Regions from separate parts of the Streptomyces sp. A0592 genome, predicted to be linked through region 2. Evidence: riboswitches for the same ligand, from Rfam matches in the RefSeq annotation. Region 2 holds a riboswitch; each other region holds the start of a gene.

The links. Region 2 has a riboswitch for cyclic di-AMP ahead of E6U81_RS08110 (M23 family metallopeptidase). Riboswitches for the same ligand answer to the same signal wherever they lie in the genome.
Region 1: it holds a riboswitch for cyclic di-AMP, as region 2 does, so the genes downstream of both, E6U81_RS35800 (M23 family metallopeptidase) here and E6U81_RS08110 (M23 family metallopeptidase) in region 2, are expected to answer to the same signal.
Region 3: it holds a riboswitch for cyclic di-AMP, as region 2 does, so the genes downstream of both, E6U81_RS24920 (transglycosylase family protein) here and E6U81_RS08110 (M23 family metallopeptidase) in region 2, are expected to answer to the same signal.

What each region holds. Positions count from the first base shown of each region.
Region 1 is NZ_SSBM01000049.1:28,887-32,153, reverse strand. Features, by position in the region: gene E6U81_RS35805 (SGNH/GDSL hydrolase family protein) at 1-507, opposite strand, end outside; gene E6U81_RS35800 (M23 family metallopeptidase) at 671-1,642, opposite strand; cyclic di-AMP (ydaO/yuaA leader) riboswitch at 1,647-1,854, opposite strand; gene E6U81_RS35795 (tyrosine-protein phosphatase) at 2,137-2,928, shown strand; gene E6U81_RS35790 (aspartate aminotransferase family protein) at 3,020-3,267, opposite strand, start outside.
Region 2 is NZ_SSBM01000004.1:122,257-125,523, reverse strand. Features, by position in the region: gene E6U81_RS08120 (HPr family phosphocarrier protein) at 1-100, shown strand, start outside; gene E6U81_RS08115 (GntR family transcriptional regulator) at 349-1,026, opposite strand; gene E6U81_RS08110 (M23 family metallopeptidase) at 1,235-2,035, opposite strand; cyclic di-AMP (ydaO/yuaA leader) riboswitch at 2,048-2,207, opposite strand; gene E6U81_RS08105 (pitrilysin family protein) at 2,392-3,267, opposite strand, start outside.
Region 3 is NZ_SSBM01000019.1:69,846-73,112, forward strand. Features, by position in the region: gene eno (phosphopyruvate hydratase) at 1-581, opposite strand, end outside; gene E6U81_RS24920 (transglycosylase family protein) at 855-1,562, opposite strand; cyclic di-AMP (ydaO/yuaA leader) riboswitch at 1,566-1,737, opposite strand; gene E6U81_RS24925 (transglycosylase family protein) at 2,018-3,049, opposite strand; gene E6U81_RS24930 (cytochrome P450) at 3,138-3,267, opposite strand, start outside.

The DNA of each region.
Region 1 (3,267 bases), on a different contig from region 2:
GGACCTCAGCGACCACAGGTCGAGCACCGGGCAGTCGTAGCGGTCGGCGATGGCGCGCACGTGCGCGCTGTACGTCGCGACCTTGCCCCGGATGTGCTTGAGGACCGGCACGCCGCGGGTGTCGAAGCCGGTGGTGATCATGACGTGGCCGACGGCTCCGGTGAGGTCGGCCACGGCCGCCTCGAACCGTTCCGCCACGTCGTCCGGGTCGCTGCCGGGCCGGATGATGTCGTTGCCGCCCGCGCAGAAGGTGACCAGGTCCGGGGCGAGGGCCTTGGCTCTCGGTACCTGGTCCGCCACGATCTGGTCGAGGAGCTTCCCGCGCACCGCGAGATTCGCATACCGGAAGTCGTGCTCTTCGCGCTGATCGGCCAGGAGCACGGCGAGCCGGTCCGCCCAGCCCAGAAAAGATTCCCCCGGCCCCGGGTCCCCCACGCCCTCTGTGAAGCTGTCCCCGATCGCCGCGTACGAGCCGATGTTCTTGAGTTTCGTCGTCGTCGCTGCCACGAGAACCCATCCTTCACTCCCGTAACCAACCTACGCCAACGTAATGAGGGGTTGACGGGCCGTGATCTGTACCACGCGGGAGATAAGGAATAAGTACACGTGGGGCCGGGACCCCCCTCGGGTCCCGGCCCCACGCGTGTCCGTGCTCCGTCGGCGGCTGCCGTCAGAGGCTGGCGCCCTTCGAGCGGAGGTAGGCGATCGGGTCCATGTCCGAGCCGTAGGACGGGCTCGTGCGGATCTCGAAGTGCAGGTGCGGGCCGGTCGAATTGCCGGTGGAGCCGGAGAGTCCGAGGCTCTGGCCGGCGGTGACGCTCTGGCCGGAGGAGACGGAGAGCTGGGACAGGTGGGCGTACTGGGAGTACTTGCCGTCGGCGTGCCGGATGACGACCTCGTTGCCGTAGGAGCCGCTCCAGCCGGCGGAAACCACGGTGCCCGCGCCGACGGCCTTCACGGTGGTGCCCATGGCCGCGATGAAGTCGACACCGGTGTGGTAGCCCGAGGACCACATGGCGCCCGCGACCTTGTACTGGGTGGAGATGCCACCGCTGACCGGGGCCACGAATCCGGAGGCGGCCGGCTGCGCGGCGGCGGGCGCCTCCGGGGCGGAGTCCTGCTGCGCCTGCGGGGCGGCGGGCTGCCCGGCCCGCTTCGACTCGGCCTTCGGGGCCGCCTTCGCAGCGGACTCGGGGGCGGTGCGCGGGGCGGGGACGGCGCGCGGGGCGGGCGCGGCGTCGACCGGGGAGGCCTCGCCGCGACCGCCGAGGGTCAGCTTCAGGCCGGGGTGGATCAGCGACGGGTCGCTGCCGACCGCCTCGCGGTTCTGCTCGTACAGCCGCTCCCAGCCGCCGGAGAGGTTGCGCTCGGCGGCGATCTCGGAGAGGCAGTCGCCCGGGACGACCGTGTAGACGGTCGGCGCGGCCTGCACGGCGGCCGCCGGGGCGGCCTGGAGGGCGGCGGGGACCTGCGGGGCCACGGCGGGTGCGACGGCGGGGGCCGCCGCCGGGGCGCCGGCCGCGTGGGCGCCGGCCGCGCCGATCAGCGGCAGGGCGAGGGCCGCGCCGCCGGTGCCTGCGACCGCGAATCCGCGGGAAATGGAAAGGGACTTGGGACGGCGGTGCTTACCCTTTGCAGGCATGACGCATTCCTCTCCGGCGCCTGCGAGGTGAGCTGTCGGGTTCGGACTGGAGATGTCCGGCCGCACATGTACGGGACATGAACGACTTCACCCCGAGCCGTATCGGAGAAAAGATCTCCGGCACAGCGGCTTACCTGGTTCCCCCGCTCCTGCCGCGCGAAATGGTTCGGTTGCGGTTTCCGGGCGGCGGCAGGATTCGGCGATCCACCCGGATCGATCGCGAAGGTAATCCCTTGCGGGTACGCCGAACAAGCCGTGAATTCCCTGACGGATTCACAGGTATGAGGGACCGCCGGAATTCCGGTCACCCTCCGTCCATTCCGCTCCGCCAACAGCCGTCCCCACCGGGCCATTCGGCTTTGACGATCAGGCACTCACGGTCACCGTATGATCTGGCTCACGGGGCGGTGCCCGATCTCGCCTCCGGATATGGCAAGTTGGCGCCAAACAGCTCAATTCGGACAGACGCCCCAAGAGAAGGTGAAGGAGTTCCCGTGACCCAGCAGATACAGGAGCCGGAGCTGACCGGAGTGCGCAATTTCCGCGATGTGGGCGGATTGCCGACTTCTGATGGTCGAAGGGTCGGGACGGGACGACTGTTCCGAAGCGGACATCTCGCACATGCCACGGAAACCGATGCAGAGTTCCTCGCTTCGCTCGGCCTCCACACCGTCTTCGACTTCCGCAACGGCGCCGACCATGCCCTGGAGGGCCCGGACGTCGAACTGCCCGGCGTGCGGAACGTCAACATCCCGCTCTCGGACCCGGCGGACGGCCGGGAGTTCTGGCGGCTGGTCCGCGACGGCGACCTCGACCAGCTCCGCGCGATCCTCGGCGACGGCAAGGCCGCTGCCCGGATGGCGAACTCCTACCGCGGGATCATCCGGACCCGCACCGCCGAGCACAGCCGGGTCGTCCACGCCATCGCCGATGACAGCGTCCCCGCCCTCCTGCACTGCGCGGCCGGCAAGGACCGGGCCGGCCTCTCCGTCGCCGTCACCCTGCTCGCCGTCGGCGTCGAGCGCGAGGCGATCGTGGCGGACTACCTGGAGTCGAACGCCCCGCACCGCCGCTACCGCGTGCGCCGCAGCTCCGAGTCGGCCGAGGCCCGCTCGCCCGAGGTGATGGAACTGCTCGCGCCGCTCTTCGACGCCCGCGCCGAGTACCTGGTCGCCGCCTTCGACACCATCGACGAGGTCTGGGGCGGGGTGGACCGCTACCTGGCGGAGGGCCTCGGGCTGAAGCCCGAGACCCTCGACCGGCTCCGGGACCGGCTGTTGGTCTGACCCGGGACCCTGGACCCGGAGCCGGGCCCCGAAGCCGGGAGCCCGGGACCCGGAGCCCGGGGCCTCGGGCCGGGGGCGGGGACGCAGGTCGTCAGCGCGCCGCGACGGCCTGCTTCACCAGCGTCCTGCCGAAGTCCCACATCAGACCGGACCCGCCGTGCGCCTCGTCCATGACCTCGCGGAAGGCGGCGACGAACCGGTCCACGTCCTGCTCGCCCAGGACCAGCGGCGGAATCAGCTTGATCACCTCCAGGTGGTCCCCGGAGACCTGGGTGAGGATCCGGTGCTTCTGCAGCAGCGGCACCACGACCATCTGCGCGAAGAGGCCCTTGCGGGCCG
Region 2 (3,267 bases):
GATCGTCCTCGCCTCCGAGGCCGAGGGTGCGGAGGCCGCACTGGACCGCCTCGCGAAGCTGGTCGCCGAGGGTCTCGAAGAGCTCCCCGAGACCGTCTGACCCTTCGGGTTCATCCCGCGCAACGCGAACGGCGAGGCCGCGACCCCCGCAAGGGGCCGCGGCTTCGCCGTTTCCGGAACCGGGGAAATGCGGCCCCACGGAAAAGCCGACCGGCGCCGCCGCTCCGGGCAGCATTCCACCGCGCAGCATTCCGCGGCACGACGTTCCGCCCGCCCGCAGGAATTCGGCGCAGGGCATCGCCCCGCGCATCGAATTCGCGCTATTCCACCCTTTGTATACGGCTCCTGTTAATGCCGGCCGCTCGGCATGTTTACGGCAGGTTGCGAACTGCTCACCGCCGACCGCTGCCGCAGCCGGTGCGCGGCCGCCGCGCGGTCGGCGTGGACCGCGGCCAGCGTCCGCGCCCGCTCGGCGTCACCGCGGGCCACCGCGTCCACGATCGCACCGTGTTCCGCCCAGGACTCCGCGGGCCGGACCGGCGCCTCCACCACGAACATCCACGCCACCTTGTGCCGCATCTGGGTGAGCAGCGCGATCAGTCCGGGGCTGCCGGAGGCCTGTGCGAGCGTCTCGTGGAACCAGCCCCCCAGCGCCCGCAGATCCTCGCCCTGGCCCCGCCTGGCCCGCTCCTGACCCAGCCTGACCAGCCCGCGCAGCACCTTGAGGTGCGCGTCGGTACGGCGCCGGGCGGCCCTGGCGGCCGCGAGCGGCTCCAGCAGCATCCGCAGCTCCAGCAGATCCGCCGCCTCCTGCGCGGTCGGCTCGGCCACACAGGCCCCGGCATGCCGCCGCGTGGTCACGAAACCCTCGGACTCCAGCGTCCGCAGGGCCTCGCGGACCGGGACGCGCGAGACCCCGTACCGGCGGGCCAGTACCTCCTCGGTCAGCCGGCCACCCGGTTCGAACACCCCGGAGACGATGTCGTCGCGAATTGCCGTGCATACCGCGTGCGCAGGAATACGCAAGACCGAACCTCCGCCTATTTCCGACCACCAGCCCCCATGCGCACTCACGCGCACGCATCGACTCTATTGCAGCACAGCATAATTTCGAGAGCGGACGGAAATCCGAAACATTGCGTCCGAACGCAAAAACACGAAGACCCCGGCTCGGGAGGCGGGGTCTTCGTGAAGCGGTGCGCTGGCGCTGTGCCCGGTGGGCGGCGCGGAGGGGTCAGAGGCTGACGCCGTGCGAGCGCAGGTACGCGATCGGGTCGATGTCCGAGCCGTACTGCGAGCCGCTGCGGGCCTCGAAGTGCAGGTGCGGGCCGCTGGAGTTGCCGGTGGAGCCCGACAGGCCGATCTGCTGGCCCGGGGTGACCTGCTGGCCGACGGAGACGTTCAGCGACGACATGTGGCCGTACTGCGTGAACGTGCCGTCGTTGTGCTTGATGACGACGTTGTTGCCGTACGCGCCGCCCCAGCCGGCCTCGACGACGGTACCGAAGCCCACTGCGTGGACCGAGGTGCCGGAGGCGGCGTGGAAGTCGATGCCGGTGTGGCTGCCGGAGGACCACATGCCGCCGCCCGCCTTGTACTGCGTGCTGACGTAGGAGTCGTCCAGCGGGGAGACGAAGGTGTTGAGGCGCTTGCGCTCCTCCTCGCGGGCGGCGCGCTCGGCGGCCTCGCGCTCGGCCTTCGCCTTGGCCTCGGCGAGGCGCTTGGACTCGGCGGCCTTCTGCTTGGCGTCGGCCTCGGCCTGCGCCTTGGCGGCGGCGTGCTCGGCGGCGCGCTGCTGGGCCTCGGCCTGGTCCTCGATGTCGCCCGCCAGGTCCTCGGCGACGACGACGGCACCCAGCCCGTTCTCCGGGGCGGAGCTGCTGTGGTTGTCCGCGGCGAAGGCCGGGGCGGCGAGGGAGCCGACCACGCCCGTGGTGGCGATCGCGGCGATACCGGCGTAGCCGGCGGTCTTCTTGCTCAGGCGGCTGGAACCACGGTGCTTGCCGGTACCAGCGGGACGACTGCCAAACGCCATGAAGGGTTTGATCCTTTCCTTCCTTCTCGCCTACCGGGTTAGCTGACGGGTTCGGAGCAGGAAGGTCTCCTACGGGCCTCCTCTTGCGAGGGGGTCCGATTCACCCCAGGGACTGATGTGGGTCCCCGGCTCCCCAGGCTCGCGCCTGACGGGGACTCGGCGATCGCTGCCCGGTGCCGCGGGTGCGGCGGGCACAACTGACGGACAGCACGCCCGACGCTAGGCGGATCATCAGTCAATCGCCAAACAGACGCGCCTTTTTGTTGCGTACGCCACACCGCATACAAGCAACCTCACCACTAAACGGACAAAAAGGGGCTCCGGCGGAAAACCGCCGGAGCCCCTTGCGCCCTGCGTCAGTTGGTGACGACGGTGACCTCACCGATCCCGAGGGCCCGCACGGGCTCCTCGATCAGTGCGGCGTCGCCCACCAGGATCGTGACCAGCCGGTCCGCCGGGAACGCCTTCACGGCCGCCGTGGTGGCCTCCACGGTGCCGGTTTCGGCCAACTGCGCGTACAGCTGTGCCTGGTAGTCGTCCGGCAGCTCCTGCTCGACCTGGTCGGCCAGGGTGCCGGCGACCGAGGCGGCCGTCTCGAACTTCAGCGGAGCCACGCCCACCAGGTTCTGCACGGCCACATCGCGTTCGGCGTCGGTCAGGCCGCCCTCCGCGAGGGTGCGCAGCACCTTCCAGAGGTCCTCCAGCGCCGGTCCGGTGTTGGGGGTGTCCACCGAGCCGCTGATGGCGAGCATCGAGGCGCCCTTGCCGTCCGCGGTGGAGCGCAGCACCTGGCCGAAGGCGCGCACCCCGTAGGTGTACCCCTTCTCCTCGCGCAGCACCTTGTCCAGGCGGGAGGTGAGGGTGCCGCCCAGGCAGTACGTGCCGAGCACCTGGGCCGCCCACACCCGGTCGTGGCGGTCCGCCCCGATCCGGCCGATCAGCAGCTGCGTCTGGACCGCGCCGGGCCGGTCGACGATGACCACGCGGCCGGTGTCGTCGGCGGTCACCGGCGGGACGGGGCGGGCCTCGGCCGTGTCGCCGGTCCAGGCGCCCAGGGTGTCCGCCAGCACGGCGTCCAGGTCGATGCCGGTCAGGTCGCCGACGACCACCGCGGTGGCGGTGGCGGGGCGTACGTGGGCCTCGTAGAAGGCGCGTACGGCGGCGGAGTCGATCCGCGCGACCGTCTCCTCGGTGCCCTGGCGCGGCCGGGACATGCGCAGGGACGCCGGGAA
Region 3 (3,267 bases), on a different contig from region 2:
ACCTTCTTGAGGGTGTGGTAGACCTCGGCGCCCCAGCGCAGCGCCTCGGAGAAGGACTCCGCGCCGATCGGGGCGATCATGAACTCCTGGATGTCGACGTTGGAGTCGGCGTGCGACCCACCGTTGAGGATGTTCATCATCGGAACGGGCAGCAGGTGCGCGTTCGGGCCGCCGAGGTAGCGGAAGAGCGGGAGGTCCGAGGCCTCGGACGCGGCGTGCGCGACGGCGAGCGAGACGCCGAGGATGGCGTTGGCGCCGAGCGAGCCCTTGTTGTCGGTGGCGTCCAGGTCGAACATGGCCTGGTCGATCAGGCGCTGCTCGGTGGCGTCGTAGCCGACGAGCTCCGGGCCGATCTGCTCGATGACGGCGAGGACGGCCTTCTCGACACCCTTGCCCATGTAACGGTTGGGGTCACCGTCACGGAGCTCGATGGCCTCGAATGCACCGGTGGAGGCGCCGGACGGAACGGCAGCACGGCCGGTGCTGCCGTCGTCGAGGCCCACCTCGACCTCGACCGTGGGGTTGCCTCGGGAGTCCAGGATTTCCCGGGCTACGACGACGTCGATGGACGGCACGAGCATCTCCTTCTGGGATGTGACGCTGGGTGTGCGGTGGCGTGTCAGGCCGTGGGATGGCCTTGCCGCCTAGAGCCTAACCGGCTTCCGGGGTTCGACCGGCCGACCGCCCGACCCCTGGGACGAAAAAGGGACCGAATACCCCTCTTCCGGGACATACGACTCTCGATTCCCGGCTCGCGGAGCCGCACACACCGCCGCCCGGCGCGTGGGGGGAAGGGCGCCGGGCGGTGGGAATTCTGCGCGTTGCGTGCGCTTTTGCGGCTATTGCCGCGGGGTTCAGCTGAGCTTCAGCTTCTGACCCGGGTAGATCAGGTCGGCGTCCGAGACGATGTCCTTGTTCAGCTCGAAGAGCTGCTGCCAGCCGCCCTTGACGCCGTTGGCCTCGGCGATGGTGCCCAGGGTGTCGCCCGGCTTGACCTCGTACGAGCCGTTGCCGGTCTTCGGCGCGGCCGGAGCCTCGGTGCGCTCGGAGCGGGTGGTCGGGGCCTCGGCGCGCTTGGTGTCCTTCTTCGGCGCGGCCTTGGTCTCGGCCTTCTTGGTCTCGACCTTCTTCGTCTCGGCCTTCGGCTTGGTGGAGGCCGGGGTCTCGGTGGAGCCGCCACCGGTGTAGGACGAGTTCGACAGGCCCTTGCCGCAGTGCGGCCAGGCGCCCTTGCCCTGCTTCTTGAGGACCTTCTCGGCCACGGCTATCTGCTGCGCCTTCGAGGCCTGGTTGGCCTGCGGGGCGTACGACTTGCCACCGAACGAGGACCAGGTGGAGGACGAGAACTGCAGTCCGCCGTAGTAGCCGTTGCCCGTGTTGATGGACCAGTTGCCACCGGACTCGCACTGCGCGACCTTGTCCCACTCGGACGCGGTGGCGGCACTGGCGGCGCCCGCGGCCATCAGGGGGGCGGCGACGGCCACACCGGCGACACCGGCGAGCGTGACGATGCGAACGGCCTTGGAACCGCGACGGTGCTTGCCCTTGCCGGAAAGCAGCATGAGGTTTCTCCTCACCGACGCCTACGAGGTGAGCTGTCGGGTTCGGGCCTGTGAGTGCCCGGCGGTGCGACCTTGCGCCCCGCTTAACCCCAAGCCGGTTGCGTGACCGTCTCTCAACGGCCGCTCGCGGCACCTACCTTGGTTCCCCCGCTCCTGCCTTCGGCGCTTTACGCGACGACTGTTCCCCCCGTCCGCCGGCAGGATTCGGCGATGCGGTCGAAGGAGCCCGCGGTGGCGGGCGACTCAGAAGGTAGACATGTCTCTCCCCGATGCTCAACCAGGAACATCGGGGAGAAACGGCCCCTACTTGCGCTCCCCGTGGGGGTGTTTGCGCAGGTGAGAACGGGGTTTGCGGAACCCCCGAGGCGGGACACGCCAGTTGACTGGAAGAGACGCATGTCTCACTTGCAGAAAACAGACAATCAGGTTCTTACCGGGCGAACCAACTGTCCTTATTAGGTGGTTAGATCCAGGTTCTGCCCGGGCTTGATGAGGTTGGCGTCTCCGCCGATGACCTGCTCGTTGGCCGCGTAGAGGCCGCTCCAGCCGCCCTTCACGCCCTTGGCGACCGCGATGGTCGCCAGGCTGTCGCCCGCCTGCACCGTGTAGACGGGGTCCGCCGCAGCATCGGACGGGGCGCCCTCCTCGGGCGAGGGGGCACCGCGGTGCTTGCCGTTGCCCTCGGCAGGAGTGGCGTCCGGGGTCGCCGGGGTCGTCGGCGCCACGGGGGCGGTCGGGTCGGCCGGGGACGGACTCGGGGTGACCGGCGGGGTCGTGGGCGCCGTCGGGTCGGCCGGGAGGGTCGGGACCGTCGGGTCGGTGGGGCTCACCGGCGGGGTCGTCGGGTCGGTCGGGACGACCGGGGTGCCCGGGTCGGCCGGAGGCGTCGTCGGGACGTCGGGCGCGGGCATGACGGGCAGTCCGACGGACGGCGCGTCGGGAATCAGGAAGGGGGAGCCCGAGGGGCTCGGCGTCTCCGCGGTCGGGAGCCCGAAGTCCGTGGCGGGCTTGCCGCCCGTGGTGGAGGGCACGGCGTCGTCGGGGCGGGACGGCGCGGGGCCCACCGCGGTGGCGCTGCCGGGCAGACCGGGGTCGACGACGGCGGCCGGACCCTGCTGGTCCAGTCCGGCGGAGGCCGCGCACAGCGGCCAGGCCTGCGGGCCCTGGGAGGCCAGCACGCGCTCGGCCACGGCTATCTGCTGTGAACGGCTCGCGAGGTCGGGGCGCTCGGCGAAGTCCAGACCGCCGGCCTTCTGCCACTCCTCCTGGGTGAACTGGAGCCCGCCGTAGGCGCCGCTCCCGAAGTTGGCGCTCCACGAGCCGCCGCTCTCGCACTCGGCCACCTTGTCCCAGGTGGTGGTGTCGGCAGCGGTCGCGCTGGTGGCAGCCAGCAGCGGCATGGCCAGCGCAGAGCCAGTGACACCGGCTGTGACGACCAGCGCGGGGACCTGGCGGGGGCGTCTGTGACGGCCGTTCCCGGAGAGCATGAGGGATCACCTTTCGCATAACAGCGGGGTAACGGCAGAACCTAGCGGCCTTCGAACGATTGTCACAAGTTCAAGCCGAATCTGACTTTTAATCAGAAGTCGCACAGGTGTTTTGAACCGTGAAGCGAACGGGAAGGGTGCGCAGCCCCCGCATGATCAACCCCCCACGCCAGCGCAGGTCTTGGGGTGGAACTGCCAGTTCCAGATCGGGCAGGCGC